3 regions of the Rossellomorea sp. ABR4_012 genome follow, and region 3 is predicted to be linked to each of the others. Evidence: riboswitches for the same ligand, from Rfam matches in the RefSeq annotation. Region 3 holds a riboswitch; each other region holds the start of a gene.
The links. Region 3 has a riboswitch for cobalamin ahead of ACXAFV_RS14545 (helical backbone metal receptor). Riboswitches for the same ligand answer to the same signal wherever they lie in the genome.
Positions count from the first base shown of each region.

Region 1: another riboswitch for cobalamin. It lies ahead of ACXAFV_RS03695 (ABC transporter substrate-binding protein); the one in region 3 lies ahead of ACXAFV_RS14545 (helical backbone metal receptor).
Region 2: another riboswitch for cobalamin. It lies ahead of ACXAFV_RS19180 (ribonucleoside-diphosphate reductase subunit alpha); the one in region 3 lies ahead of ACXAFV_RS14545 (helical backbone metal receptor).

Region 1 covers NZ_JBSWVK010000001.1:741,057-745,054, forward strand. Annotated here, with positions in the region: gene ACXAFV_RS03685 (helix-turn-helix domain-containing protein) at 1-823, opposite strand, end outside; gene ACXAFV_RS03690 (hypothetical protein) at 1,007-1,150, shown strand; cobalamin riboswitch at 1,611-1,796, shown strand; gene ACXAFV_RS03695 (ABC transporter substrate-binding protein) at 1,931-2,917, shown strand; gene ACXAFV_RS03700 (iron chelate uptake ABC transporter family permease subunit) at 3,048-3,152, shown strand; gene ACXAFV_RS03705 (bifunctional adenosylcobinamide kinase/adenosylcobinamide-phosphate guanylyltransferase) at 3,297-3,866, shown strand; gene cobS (adenosylcobinamide-GDP ribazoletransferase) at 3,863-3,998, shown strand, end outside.
Region 2 covers NZ_JBSWVK010000005.1:212,637-216,634, reverse strand. Annotated here, with positions in the region: gene gndA (NADP-dependent phosphogluconate dehydrogenase) at 1-391, shown strand, start outside; gene ACXAFV_RS19190 (hypothetical protein) at 456-632, opposite strand; gene ACXAFV_RS19185 (SurA N-terminal domain-containing protein) at 1,037-1,801, opposite strand; cobalamin riboswitch at 2,314-2,496, shown strand; gene ACXAFV_RS19180 (ribonucleoside-diphosphate reductase subunit alpha) at 2,679-3,998, shown strand, end outside.
Region 3 covers NZ_JBSWVK010000003.1:296,540-300,537, forward strand. Annotated here, with positions in the region: gene ACXAFV_RS14530 (CvfB family protein) at 1-791, shown strand, start outside; gene ACXAFV_RS14535 (hypothetical protein) at 1,081-1,227, opposite strand; gene msrA (peptide-methionine (S)-S-oxide reductase MsrA) at 1,287-1,805, opposite strand; cobalamin riboswitch at 1,991-2,188, shown strand; gene ACXAFV_RS14545 (helical backbone metal receptor) at 2,409-3,347, shown strand; gene ACXAFV_RS14550 (FecCD family ABC transporter permease) at 3,310-3,998, shown strand, end outside.

The DNA.
Region 1 (3,998 bases), on a different contig from region 3:
TCAACTTGAAAATGAATTTAGCGATTAAATAGTTCTCAGCCGCGAGCTGGAACTTCCCGAGTTTCTCCATACACATCGCCTTTTGATAATACAATTCACCGAGCCCGTAAGTGGATTTCTGCTGTTTGCAATAGGAGATCCCCTGGACGGTTGTCCTCTGTGAATCTTCATATTGTTCATTCGTATAGTATGCCCTCGCCAAGTTGTAAAACAATCGTATATATATGGTGTGAGAATACGTATGGATGGTCGAATGGATATGCATCTTCGCCGTTTCAAATGTCGTAATGGCCTGCTTGATCCTGTTTAATTCAATTAATATATTCCCTTTCGTGATCAATATTTCGATTTCCCTCAGGGAGTATGTATGGGAAGACGTCTCTTTTAGGTTTAGTGCTTCTTCTGCAAGCTTTAGTGCCTTCTGCGAATCTTTTTCTACGTGGAGGGCGATGATGGATTTATTCCAGATGATGAATTGCCGGTATCTTTTTTGTTTTAACAATGGGCTGTTTTCCTCTGTTTTGATCAGCCCGTCAAGTGTCTCGTAATCCCGGCTATGGATGTATCCTCTTGCAAGCATGATGACATCTTCTATATAGTCTTTTCTCTGTGTGTCTGTTTGTTCAAAGAAGTAATTTGTATCCACGCCAAGCTTAACGGATAATTGATAGAGAACTTCTGCTGAAACGGCAATTTTCCCTTGCTCGATCTGGCTGATGAAAGCCTGTGAACAAATCCCTTCCCCAAGGTCTTTTTGAGATAAAAAAGACTTCTTGCGCAATAATTGAATCTTCTCTCCAAGGCTCATTCGAAACTCATCCATTGTGCGCTATACCTCCCTGAAACTTCCAATTAATATAAGTATTTTTATAATATCCTAAAATCCTTAACGAATAAAGACTATATTACTAGTTTCTGTACACTTATCATCCATTAAGGTGAAAACAGGAAATTAGACACTCTGCTATAGTAGTGGAAGATTAGGAATATTTAGGAGGAACAAAGGATGAAAACAAAAATTATAAAACTTATCTTATTACTGACAATCAGCATAGGGATGTTCAATGGCATTCCAATTGAAAAAGCCGGGTCTCACCTGCCTGATATTGTTCCCTTTTCGGATGAGAGAGATATTGGGCCTATGCATTAATATATCCATCCTGCAGTAGAGTATTTTCTACATTTGCAGGGTGGATTTTTTTCGGCTGGAAAGGTGGGACAGTGTCCCTGTCCCACTGAAGAGTAAAGGCGCGGAATTATTGGTACAACGTCACCCGGTCCATTTTTGTCCTCTATGAGGTTGCTTGCGTGTAATAAGTAGATTGAGGGGTGAACGTGTGGAAGGAACAGACCGATGGTTGTCATTGTATCTGCTTTTCTGCTGCTATACACTTGGGATTTTAGATCCCCCACACAAGATAAAAAACATTTCTTACCTTGTCTGTTGAAGAATAAATTTTAGAAAAATATGGTTATATATTTGAACTGTAAATAATTAGATAAACAAAGGGGGAATGTTAAAATCTATTAATGCAAAAAGAGAAAGAGAGATGGAAAATGATTCCCCTCACAACCTTTCTTGTGTATAATCTAGCTAGCGGAAAATTTAATACATATTGTCGGAAACAGGTGACTTTAGTCGAACTGAAGTCTTTAAAGGGAAGTTGGTGAAATTCCAACGCGGTCCCGCCACTGTAATTTGGGAGCCTGCTGTTAATACCACTGTACATTTGTATGGGAAGGAACAGCGGGCAATGACCATAAGCCAGGAGACCTGCCTGTTAACGTGCACCAAAAGCCTACGAGGATAGGGAAGGTGTAAATCGCATGAATTTTGAGTTTACATCAAAAATATGCCTTTTACACGTCATCTCTTTCTTCAGGAAGAGATGTTTTTTTATTTTAAGATGAAAAAAGGGGAGAAACTAACGTGAAGAAGATTAACTTACTATTTCTTGCACTGCTGCTTTCTATCGGCGTCATTGCCGGCTGCGGAAATGATGGGAACACAGATAAAGGAAATGCTGGAGGAGATTCAGCAGAGCAGGAACAAGCTGAAAATCAGGAAACGGCAGCTTTTCCTGTAACCATTAAGGATGCTGTAGATAATGAGGTAACGATTGAAGAAGAACCTGAAAAGATTGTATCCCTTATCCCTAGTAACACCGAAATTGCTTTCGAATTAGGGCTGAGTGATAAAGTTGTTGGAGTATCTGATTTTGATAACTATCCTCCTGAAGCGGCTGAAAAAGAGAAGATCGGCGGTATGGAGCTCAATGTTGAAAAGATTCTTTCCCTATCACCTGATCTGGTACTCGCCCATGGTTCGGTAATGGGATCAGCGACGGAGGCTCTCCAGCAGATAAGGGACGCTGGTATCACTGTTCTGGTCGTACATGACGCGAAAAGTTTCGAAGAAGTGTACGTTACGGTTGAAATGATCGGCAAGGCTACAGGCGCCCATAAACAGGCCGAAGAAACCATTAGGAAAATGAAAGATGATCTTCAGGCAGTGAAAGAGAAAGCAGCTGAAGTTTCAAAAGAAGAGAAAAAGAGCGTTTTTGTAGAAGTGTCTCCTGCACCAGAGATTTACACTCCTGGACGTAATACCTTCATGGATGAAATGCTTACGTTGATTAATGCTGATAATGCAGCTGCAGAACAAGAAGGCTGGGTGAAAATGAATGAAGAGGCCATCATCGCTCTGAATCCTGATGTCATTGTCACTACTTATGGGTATTACACAGAAAACCCGAAAGAATTAGTGTTAAGCAGAGAAGGATGGGAGGGCGTGCCTGCCATCAAGAATGAACAAGTATATGACGTTCATTCAGATTTGGTAACGAGAACCGGCCCTAGGTTGGTACAAGGCGTAGAGGAACTAGCAAAAGCGGTGTATCCGGATTTATTCAAATAAGATTGTAATAGTTTAGTATGCAATTTTCATTGCTGATAGGTATTGGAGTTGGCGCGAGTCCCGGTTACTGGTATTCTTTCGCTCCTCGGTGCAACGATTTTCCGTTACCCTGTCCTGCACTGTGGATCAAATGTATATCAATATCGTGAATAGATTCAAGCTGCACCGAGTGCTGTTGGCATTTCTTGTTGGAGCGTCTCTCGCAATTGCGGGAGCCGCTTTTCAAGGTTTATAGAGGGTCCGTTAGCTGATGCTTATATTATGGGAATTTCAACAGGTGTTCAGTCGGCGCGGTGATGACTCTGTTCTTTCATTTATGAAAACCTTTTCTCGGAAGATATAAGCTGAACATGTAAGGTGCAGATGGAGGGATAAGCAAATGACGGCAGAAATTATTTTTATATGTGGAGGAGTGCGGAGCGGAAAGAGCTCTTTCGCAGAAAGCAGGGCAGAATCCTATATATCTGCTGTGCCTGAAGCAGACCTGCATTATATTGCCTGTGGCAGGGCGGTAGATGGTGAAATGAGTCAACGGATAAGAAGGCATCAGGAGGACAGAAGAAAATCGGAGCATAGTTGGATGACTTGGGAATGCCCGGTGAATGTTGGTTCCCTGTCTGATAAATTCTCCTCTAAAGATATCGTATTACTTGATTGTGTCACGACTTTGCTGACCAATGAAATGTTTTCAACTGAATCTATTAATGAACGAAAGTTGGCTGAAAAGATCGTTCAGGATGTTAAGAAACTATCCAGGAACGCTTGCAAGCTGATCCTTGTCAGCAACGATCTTTTTTGCGAACCAGTTTCTACTAATGATTTTGTGAAAAGTTTTACGAGAACACTGGGAATGGTTCACCAAAAGCTTGTTGAAGTGGCATCTGAAGCATATTCAGTTAAAAACGGCATTCCAATTTTGAAAAAAGGAAGGGGACTCCCGGCAGGATGAATGTCAAAAGTTATGTATTGGGATTGCTGGTCAGCCTTCAATTTTTCTCAATGCTGCCGATTCCGATCTCAATCAAAATGGATAGAAACGTTATTAAAAGGACCGTCATGATGTTTCCCATACTTGGTTTGA
Region 2 (3,998 bases), on a different contig from region 3:
ACAATCAGCATCCAAGGAGTATAATTGGAATCTGAAGCCCGGTGAGATCGCCATGATTTTCAGAGGGGGATGCATCATACGTGCAGGATTCCTCCAAGAAATAAAGAAAGCATATGACCGGGATGCAGACTTAACGAATTTACTATTGGATCCTTATTTTAAGGAGATCGTGGAGAATTATCAGGACGAGGCACGTGAAGTGGTCGCGACAGCCATTAAATTGGGCATACCGGTCCCGGGGCTTGCAAGTGCGCTAGCTTATTATGACAGCTATCGTTCGGAATCGCTGCCGGCAAACCTTTTGCAGGCTCAGCGTGATTATTTCGGAGCTCACACGTATCAGCGAACGGATAAAGAAGGTACCTTTCATACAGATTGGCTAAGTAAATAAACGGATGAACGAAAAAGCCGCAGTACAATTTTAATGTACTGCGGCTTTTTTCCTCTTGAAGGGTTTATTCTTCGCTGGAGGAATCATCTTTTGTATGATGTTTCTTTTTTTCTTCCCGTTGTTCTTTCTTTAAATCTTCCAGGGGGATCGGGTCTACGTTTTGTTCACTTTCATGTTTATCGAGGATTCCTTCATGGTCCTTATTGACTTGTTCCGGGTTATCGTTTGAACGTTTGTTCATGTATTCCAACTCCTTTACTTTCTAAAGTAATGGTATTGTACACTGTACCCTTTTTCGGAAAGAGAAAACATTTTATCATAGAAAAAGAGGCTGGGGCAAAACTATATAACCACGGTCTAAAGACGAACATTCAAGGGAAGTCTCTAACACCGCAAATGATTTCCGTGCAAGACTTCGCTTTCCGCGGGTAGCCCGTGAGCCTCCTCGGCAAGCCTGCGGGGTCTCACATAAGCTACTCTTCCCGCAGGAGTCTTCGTCTTGCACTCCAATCAACCGATGGAAAGAGCTAAAATCTAAATCTACACTTAAACTAAAAAGCCGAAACTAACTTGCCAGCTAGTAGGCGAATTAGTTCGGCTTTTACTTAGGCTAAAACACTTTTGTCCCAGCCCCTTTTAAATGAGTTATATTTTCACATCTACCTTAGCGTTTTTCTTTAGCTCTTCGACGTGCTGTACAAGTTTTTCTTGTTTCTTTTGCTGTTCTAGTTGAGTCTTGATTTGAGGCTTCACTTCCTCAAACTTAGGCGCTTTCTGATCTTCGCCTTGCTGGCTGGCAAATTGGTCATAGAATTTCTTCATTTCTTCTTCTGTTACTTCTTCCACTTTAATCTCTTTTTCAACGTAGTTAGTATATTTAATGTTTTCAGCAACTTGAGTTTTTAATTTATCCATCGAGAATCCGGCTTCTTTCATTGCTTTTTCGAATTCTTTATCACTCTTGTATTGCTTTTTCACTTGGTCAAGCTGTTTGTTGATTTCTTCATCAGTTGCTTTATACCCTTTTTTGTCTGCTTGCTGCATGAGAAGGGTCTGACCTACAAGACTGTCGATTGTTTGTTTTTTGATTTGTTCAGCGGCTTTTTCGCTGGTAGGGTCTTGTCCCATCTGCTGAAACTGCATCTGAGAGGAAGTAAGGATGTTATTATAATCTTCACCCTTCAGCTTCTCGTCATTGACCACTGCAACCACTTTATCTTTGTCCACTTTTTGTTTGTCCATTTTCTTTTGCATTTCTTCCATTTGCTTTGCTTGATCTTGTTGTTCTTTACTTTTCTCTTCTGTTTTTGGTTTATCTTCAGATTGCTTTTTTGCCTCTTCTCCATTTCCGCAAGCGGCTAAGGCAATCGTCATTATTGTAATCAGTAACGCACTCATTAACTTCTTCATGTTAGTTCTCCTTTCAAAAGAGGGGATTTAAAAAAATCACTTAATGCGCATTGTATATGATTCTTATGAATAAATAAACCTTTTTGCCTCATTTAATCATTTTGTAATCACCCTGAAACACTAGGTTCGCTTATTTTTTCCTTCAGAATAGCCTTTCATTCAAAAAAAAGAGGCTGCTTACTATGGGAGATCCCGTGTAAGCAGCCCGTCAATTATTGGGGACCAAAGAATACTGTCAAACAACCTTCTATTAGGATTATAGGTTCTATACTTCTGGGTCTCAAATGACAAATACCATTGAAATCTCCCTTTACCGATGATTAATGCTCTCAATTCAGTGGTGTTCGTGGATTTTTGGAGAAAAAGATAATTATAAGCATATTTGTTCATAATTCTGCATTTAAAGTAGAGAAGGAATTTTGCTTGAAAAATAATGAAAATTAAATTATGATTAATGAGAACACAATACTTTGTGTTTTGTATGCGATTCATAACTATATATTGATTAGTTCGATTAAATCTATAAATATGGTGTCTATTAAGACTTAATAGGGAATCTGGTGAAATTCCAGAACTGTCCCCGCAACTGTAAGTGATGACGAAATAAGGAATTGCCACTATCTTGATAAAGATGGGAAGGCCTTAAAGTAGGATGAAGCACGAGTCAGGAGACCTGCCGTATTTATTACGTATGATCTTCTTCGGGAATTGGGAGGATGTGCGAGGATAGAATAATAGATATCTATACATACGTCTGTTATATCATATCATCGTTATTCAGTTAAGCCCGTCCAGTTAAGAGGATGGGCTTTTTTGTATCCTCTCCCGCAGCTTGTATAGTACGAATGAATTGAACAGATACGGGAGGAATGAAGGAATGACACTGATTGAAACAGAGAAAACATTAGATCTTGCTTGGCAGCTTTGCAGGAAGCTAAAGTCGGAATTTCCAGACTTGAACATGGATGGATTTGAAGAGAAAGTTGAGGGACTTCTTCAAGTGAAAAAGGAGGTCTCGGAGGAACAGCTTTTTCATCAAATGATCCTGACCGCTGTCGAAAGAATTTCAGCAGAAGAACCGCAATGGACATATGCAGCTGCATGTCTGTACTTGGAAAAACTGTATCTCTCCAGCAGTCAGTCCAGGAGGCTTGATCCCGCAAACCCATATCGTGATTTTTATAGCCTGTTACAAGAACTTGTTGAGAAAAAACTCTATAATCCACGCTTGCTGGAGGCGTACACCAGGGAAGAAATCCAACAGTTGGAATCTCTTTTGAACCCTTCTAAAGACAAGCTGTTTACCTATATTGGAATCGTTACACTTGCTGAGCGTTATTTAACGAAATCACATGACGGAAAAGTTTACGAACTACCACAGGAGCGATTTATGATTATCGCAATGACACTCTTGATGGATGAAGAAAAGGATCGCCGGCTCTCACTGATAAAAGAAGCATACTGGGCCCTGTCAAATCTGTATATGACCGTTGCTACACCGACTTTAGCGAACGCAGGTAAAAGCTACGGTCAGCTTTCAAGCTGTTTTATTGACACAGTGAATGATGATTTGAGGGGCATCTTTGACAGCAACACGGATGTGTCGACCTTGAGTAAAAATGGAGGGGGGCTCGGCATCTATTTAGGAAAAGTCCGGAGCAGGGGGAGTGACATCAAAGGCTTTAAAGGTGTGAGCTCGGGAGTCATTCCGTGGATGAAGCAATTAAATAATACCGCTGTCTCCGTTGACCAGCTCGGTCAGCGACAAGGTGCAATTGCCGTCTACCTGGATGTTTGGCATAAGGATATCCATTCCTTCCTGGACGTCCGGTTGAACAATGGAGACGAAAGACAGCGCACTCATGATTTGTTTACAGGTGTCTGCCTTCCGGATTTATTTATGGAAGCCGTTCAAAGAAGGGATGACTGGCATTTGTTTGATCCACATGAAGTGAGGAGAGTCATGGGATTTTCTCTGGAAGATTTTTACGATGAACTAAAAGGGGATGGATCGTTCAGGAAGAAGTACCGTCAATGTGTGGAACATCCGGGACTCACTAAAAAAACAGTGCCAGCTATTGATATTTTTAAACGAATCATGATCTCGCAGCTGGAAACGGGAACACCTTTTATGTTCTATCGGGATACTGTAAACCGTCAAAATGCCAATTCTCATAAAGGGATGATTTACTGCAGC
Region 3 (3,998 bases):
TAACAAATGAACATGAAGATCGCGTACTGCTGCATCATTCAGAAATAACAGATGATATTCAAGAGGGGGATACAGTCAAAGTATTTCTCTATCACGATAAGGATGTCAGGCTGACAGCAACCATGCGTATTCCAAAGATACAGGCAGGAGCTTATGGATGGGCTGAAGTAGTAGATAAGCGCGAAGATTTAGGTGTGTTTGTCAATATCGGACTTCCTAAAGATATTCTTGTATCTGCAGATGATCTTCCAAAGTTCCTTTCCTTATGGCCGGAGCCGGGCGACCAATTGTTCATGTCATTAAATCGGGACAAGCAGGACCGTTTATACGGAAAGCTTGCAACGGAAAATATCATTGAGCAAGTGTCGAGAAGAGCATCCAAGGAAATGCTGAATGCGAAGGTCCAAGGCAGGGTTTACCGTCTTTTGAAAGTAGGTACCTTCTTTTTATCCGAACAGGGATACCGTTGTTTTGTACATGAGAATGAACGGAAGCAAGAGCCGAGACTGGGAGAGTTGGTTGAAGGAAGAGTCATCGATGTAAAGGATGATGGAAACCTGAACGTCTCATTCCTCCCGCTCAAACAAGATAAGATGCATGATGATGCAGGTGTGATACTGGCGTACCTTCATCAACGGAATGGCGCGATTCCGTTCTGGGACAAGAGTCAGCCGGATGAAATAAAGGAACGCTTCAATATGAGCAAGGCTTCCTTTAAACGTGCGGTCGGGAAACTGATGAAAGAAAACAAAGTATATCAAGAAGAAGGCTGGACGTATTTGAAGAAGTAGAAAGTAAAAAGGAGCGCGGAATTATTCGCCTCCTTTTTTTGATTGTATAAATGATTTCCTATAAAAAAGATTGGGCTTTAGTAAATGATTCGGTTGGGGGGACATAGGAAGGTTTGAGTTAAAAGCGGAGGCTTGCTAAGGCTGAATGACAGCACATGGGATATGAAAAAATGTAACAGAACCGAGAAAATCTAGCGATTGATGGCTTTTCTTGGTGGAGGATTTCCCCGGTTCCTTCTTCTTAACTTATACAAAAGTTATCATACTATTCGTTTTGGGCTCGACCTATTTACTCTCTGTCTTTTTTTTCCTCACCTTGCTCTGCATTTTTGTAATTCACTTTGTCTTCATCAGGGTAGGGATCGAAAAAATTGACTGCCTTTCCTGGCCCTTCGAATCCGATTACTTGTTCCTTGTCTTGATTTTGTTTTTTCATCAAAAAACCCCCTTTCTTCACATCTAGTTTGTGAGAAAGGGGAGACTTTCATGCGCAGGCTATGACTCCCAGTGATTACTGATGAATTCATCCCTGCCGGATACTTTGCGGTCAGCTTTATACTCTTCAGGATTTTTTTTATAAAACTTTTGGTGATAATCTTCAGCAGGGTAGAAAGGTGCTGCAGGCAGGATCTTTGTCACGATCGGCTTTGTGAATCGTCCGCTGTCTGTAATTCTTTGTTTGGATTCTTCTGCCGCACATCTTTGTTCATCATTATGATAAAAGATGGCGGTGCGATACTGATCCCCGCGGTCATGAAATTGCCCGCCGTCATCAGTTGGGTCGATTTGGGGCCAGTATAGGTCCAATAGATCCCGATATGGGAATACGGAAGGGTCAAATGTGATTTGAACCACTTCATAATGTCCGGTTTGTCCTTCTTTTATTTCTTTATATGTGGGATTTTCAACGTGTCCGCCTGAATAACCAGACACTACATCAATGATTCCGGGTAATTCATCAAAAGGTTTTACCATGCACCAGAAACAGCCACCGGCAAAAGTAGCACGTTCGATTTCTTTCTTCATTCCAAACAAACCTCCTGCAACTATTTGCTGCTGTAATGTAGTAAAGATATTTTAGATTGAACAAATTTTATCACTTTCACATCGTGTTTGACAATCAAAAAAACTGTGACACTAATACAAAAAAATATTTACCGGACATAAAAGCTCCTGTATAATTCATGTGAACGGAAAATTACATAGTTGAATGATCGGGTGAAGCGGAGTATGTTTTCATATTCCAGCGCTTCTTAAAAGGGAAGTTGGTGCAACTCCAACGCGGTCCCGCCACTGTAAATGGGAGCAAGCTGCAATGAACCACTGTACATATGTACGGGAAGGTGCAGCAAGCAATGACCATGAGCCAGGAGACCTGCCTGACATCTTTGACACTGGTACTACGCGGATAGGAAGGTGTAACATGCATGCATGGCATTTACATAATGGTCCTAATTGCATATTACACAGCATCGCCTTTTCGGGGATGTTTTTTTATTTGTCTCTAAGTAGGGTTTGATCGATGCATGTTCAACTCCTCAAACATTCAGGTAAGGGAAAGAGCGCAGCGATCATTCTGAAAGCGGTTTAAATGATGAGGGAAGAAGGAGAGAAACAATGAAAAAAATCAGTAGTTTGATAATTATTTTAATGCTGTCTGTATTATTGGCTGCTTGTGGAAATGAGCCTGAGAATCAAAAGGCAGGGGAAGGTACTGAAGAGAAATCTGTTGACCAGTCCATTCAAGTGAAAGATGCTTTAGGTGATGAAATCACGTTGGAATCCAAACCCGAACGAATCATTTCGTTAATTCCCAGTAATACGGAAATACTATTTGAACTGGGTCTTGGTGAAAATGTCGTGGGAGTGACAGATTTCGATAACTATCCCGAAGAAGCTGCTGCAAAAGAGAAAATTGGAGGAATGGAATTCAATGTTGAGAAAATCATCAGCCTCAATCCAGAGCTTGTGCTTGCACATGAGTCTACGGCAGTGAGTGCGAAAGAAGGATTAAATCAATTACGTGACTCAGGAATCAACGTATTCGTGGTCAGGGATACACAGAAAATAAATGAAGTATACACAATCATAGAGAATATTGGTAAGCTGACCGGAACGACAAAGGAAGCGGAAAAGCTTGTATCTTCTATGAAAAAAGATCTTCAAGAACTTAAATCAAAAGCAGAAGAAGTTGAGCAGCAGAAGAAGGTGTACGTGGAAGTGGCTCCTGCACCGGACATTTACTCAACAGGAAACAATACCTTTATTAATGAGATGCTTGAATTGATTAATGCAGAAAATGCTTTGAAAGATCAGGAAGGATGGATCGCCGTCAATCAAGAGGAGGTCATCGCAGCGAATCCTGATGTCATTATTACCACATACGGTGATAACGAACAGGTCATGACCCGGGATGGCTGGCAGGGTATCAATGCAGTGAACAATGAACATGTTTATGATGTAAATCCTGATCTAGTGACCCGTACTGGTCCTAGATTGGTAGAAGGAGTAGAGGAAATTGCCAAGTCTGTTTATCCGGAGATATTTACAGAATAGAATATGGATCATTTATCTGCTGGCATTGAGTATTCTTATCCTATCTTTATTGATCGGGATATCGATAGGAACTGTAAAGGTTCCCATCATTGATATCCTTAAGATCATCAGTGCCGAAATGTTTGGGAACGGCTCAGCGGGGGCTGTCGACCCCATGCATTCAAACATTGTATTTTCCATTCGTTTACCCCGTGTTTTATTGGCTTTACTAGTTGGGAGCTCCTTAGCGATAGCGGGAGCTTCCTTTCAAGGTTTATTAAGAAACCCTCTTGCCGACCCGTATACTCTGGGGATGTCCTCTGGAGCATCGGTCGGTGCAGTTGTCACTCTGTTTTTCAATATAAGTCTGCCGTTTTTAGGCCTGTTCACACTGCCAGTCATCAGTATCTTTGGTTCATTGCTTACCGTATTCCTTGTGTTGACGTTTGCAAGGAAGGTCGACCGCACGATGAAAGTGGAAACGATCATACTGACAGGGATCATTTTCAGCTCGTTTCTAGGATCCGTCATCTCTCTTATGATCGCTCTTTCTGGTGAGGAGTTAAGGCAGATTATCGGCTGGCTGCTAGGCAGTGTATCCATGAGGGGCTGGGATTATATTTTTATTGTATTTCCTTTTTTTGTTGCCGGGACGCTCCTTCTTATGTTTAA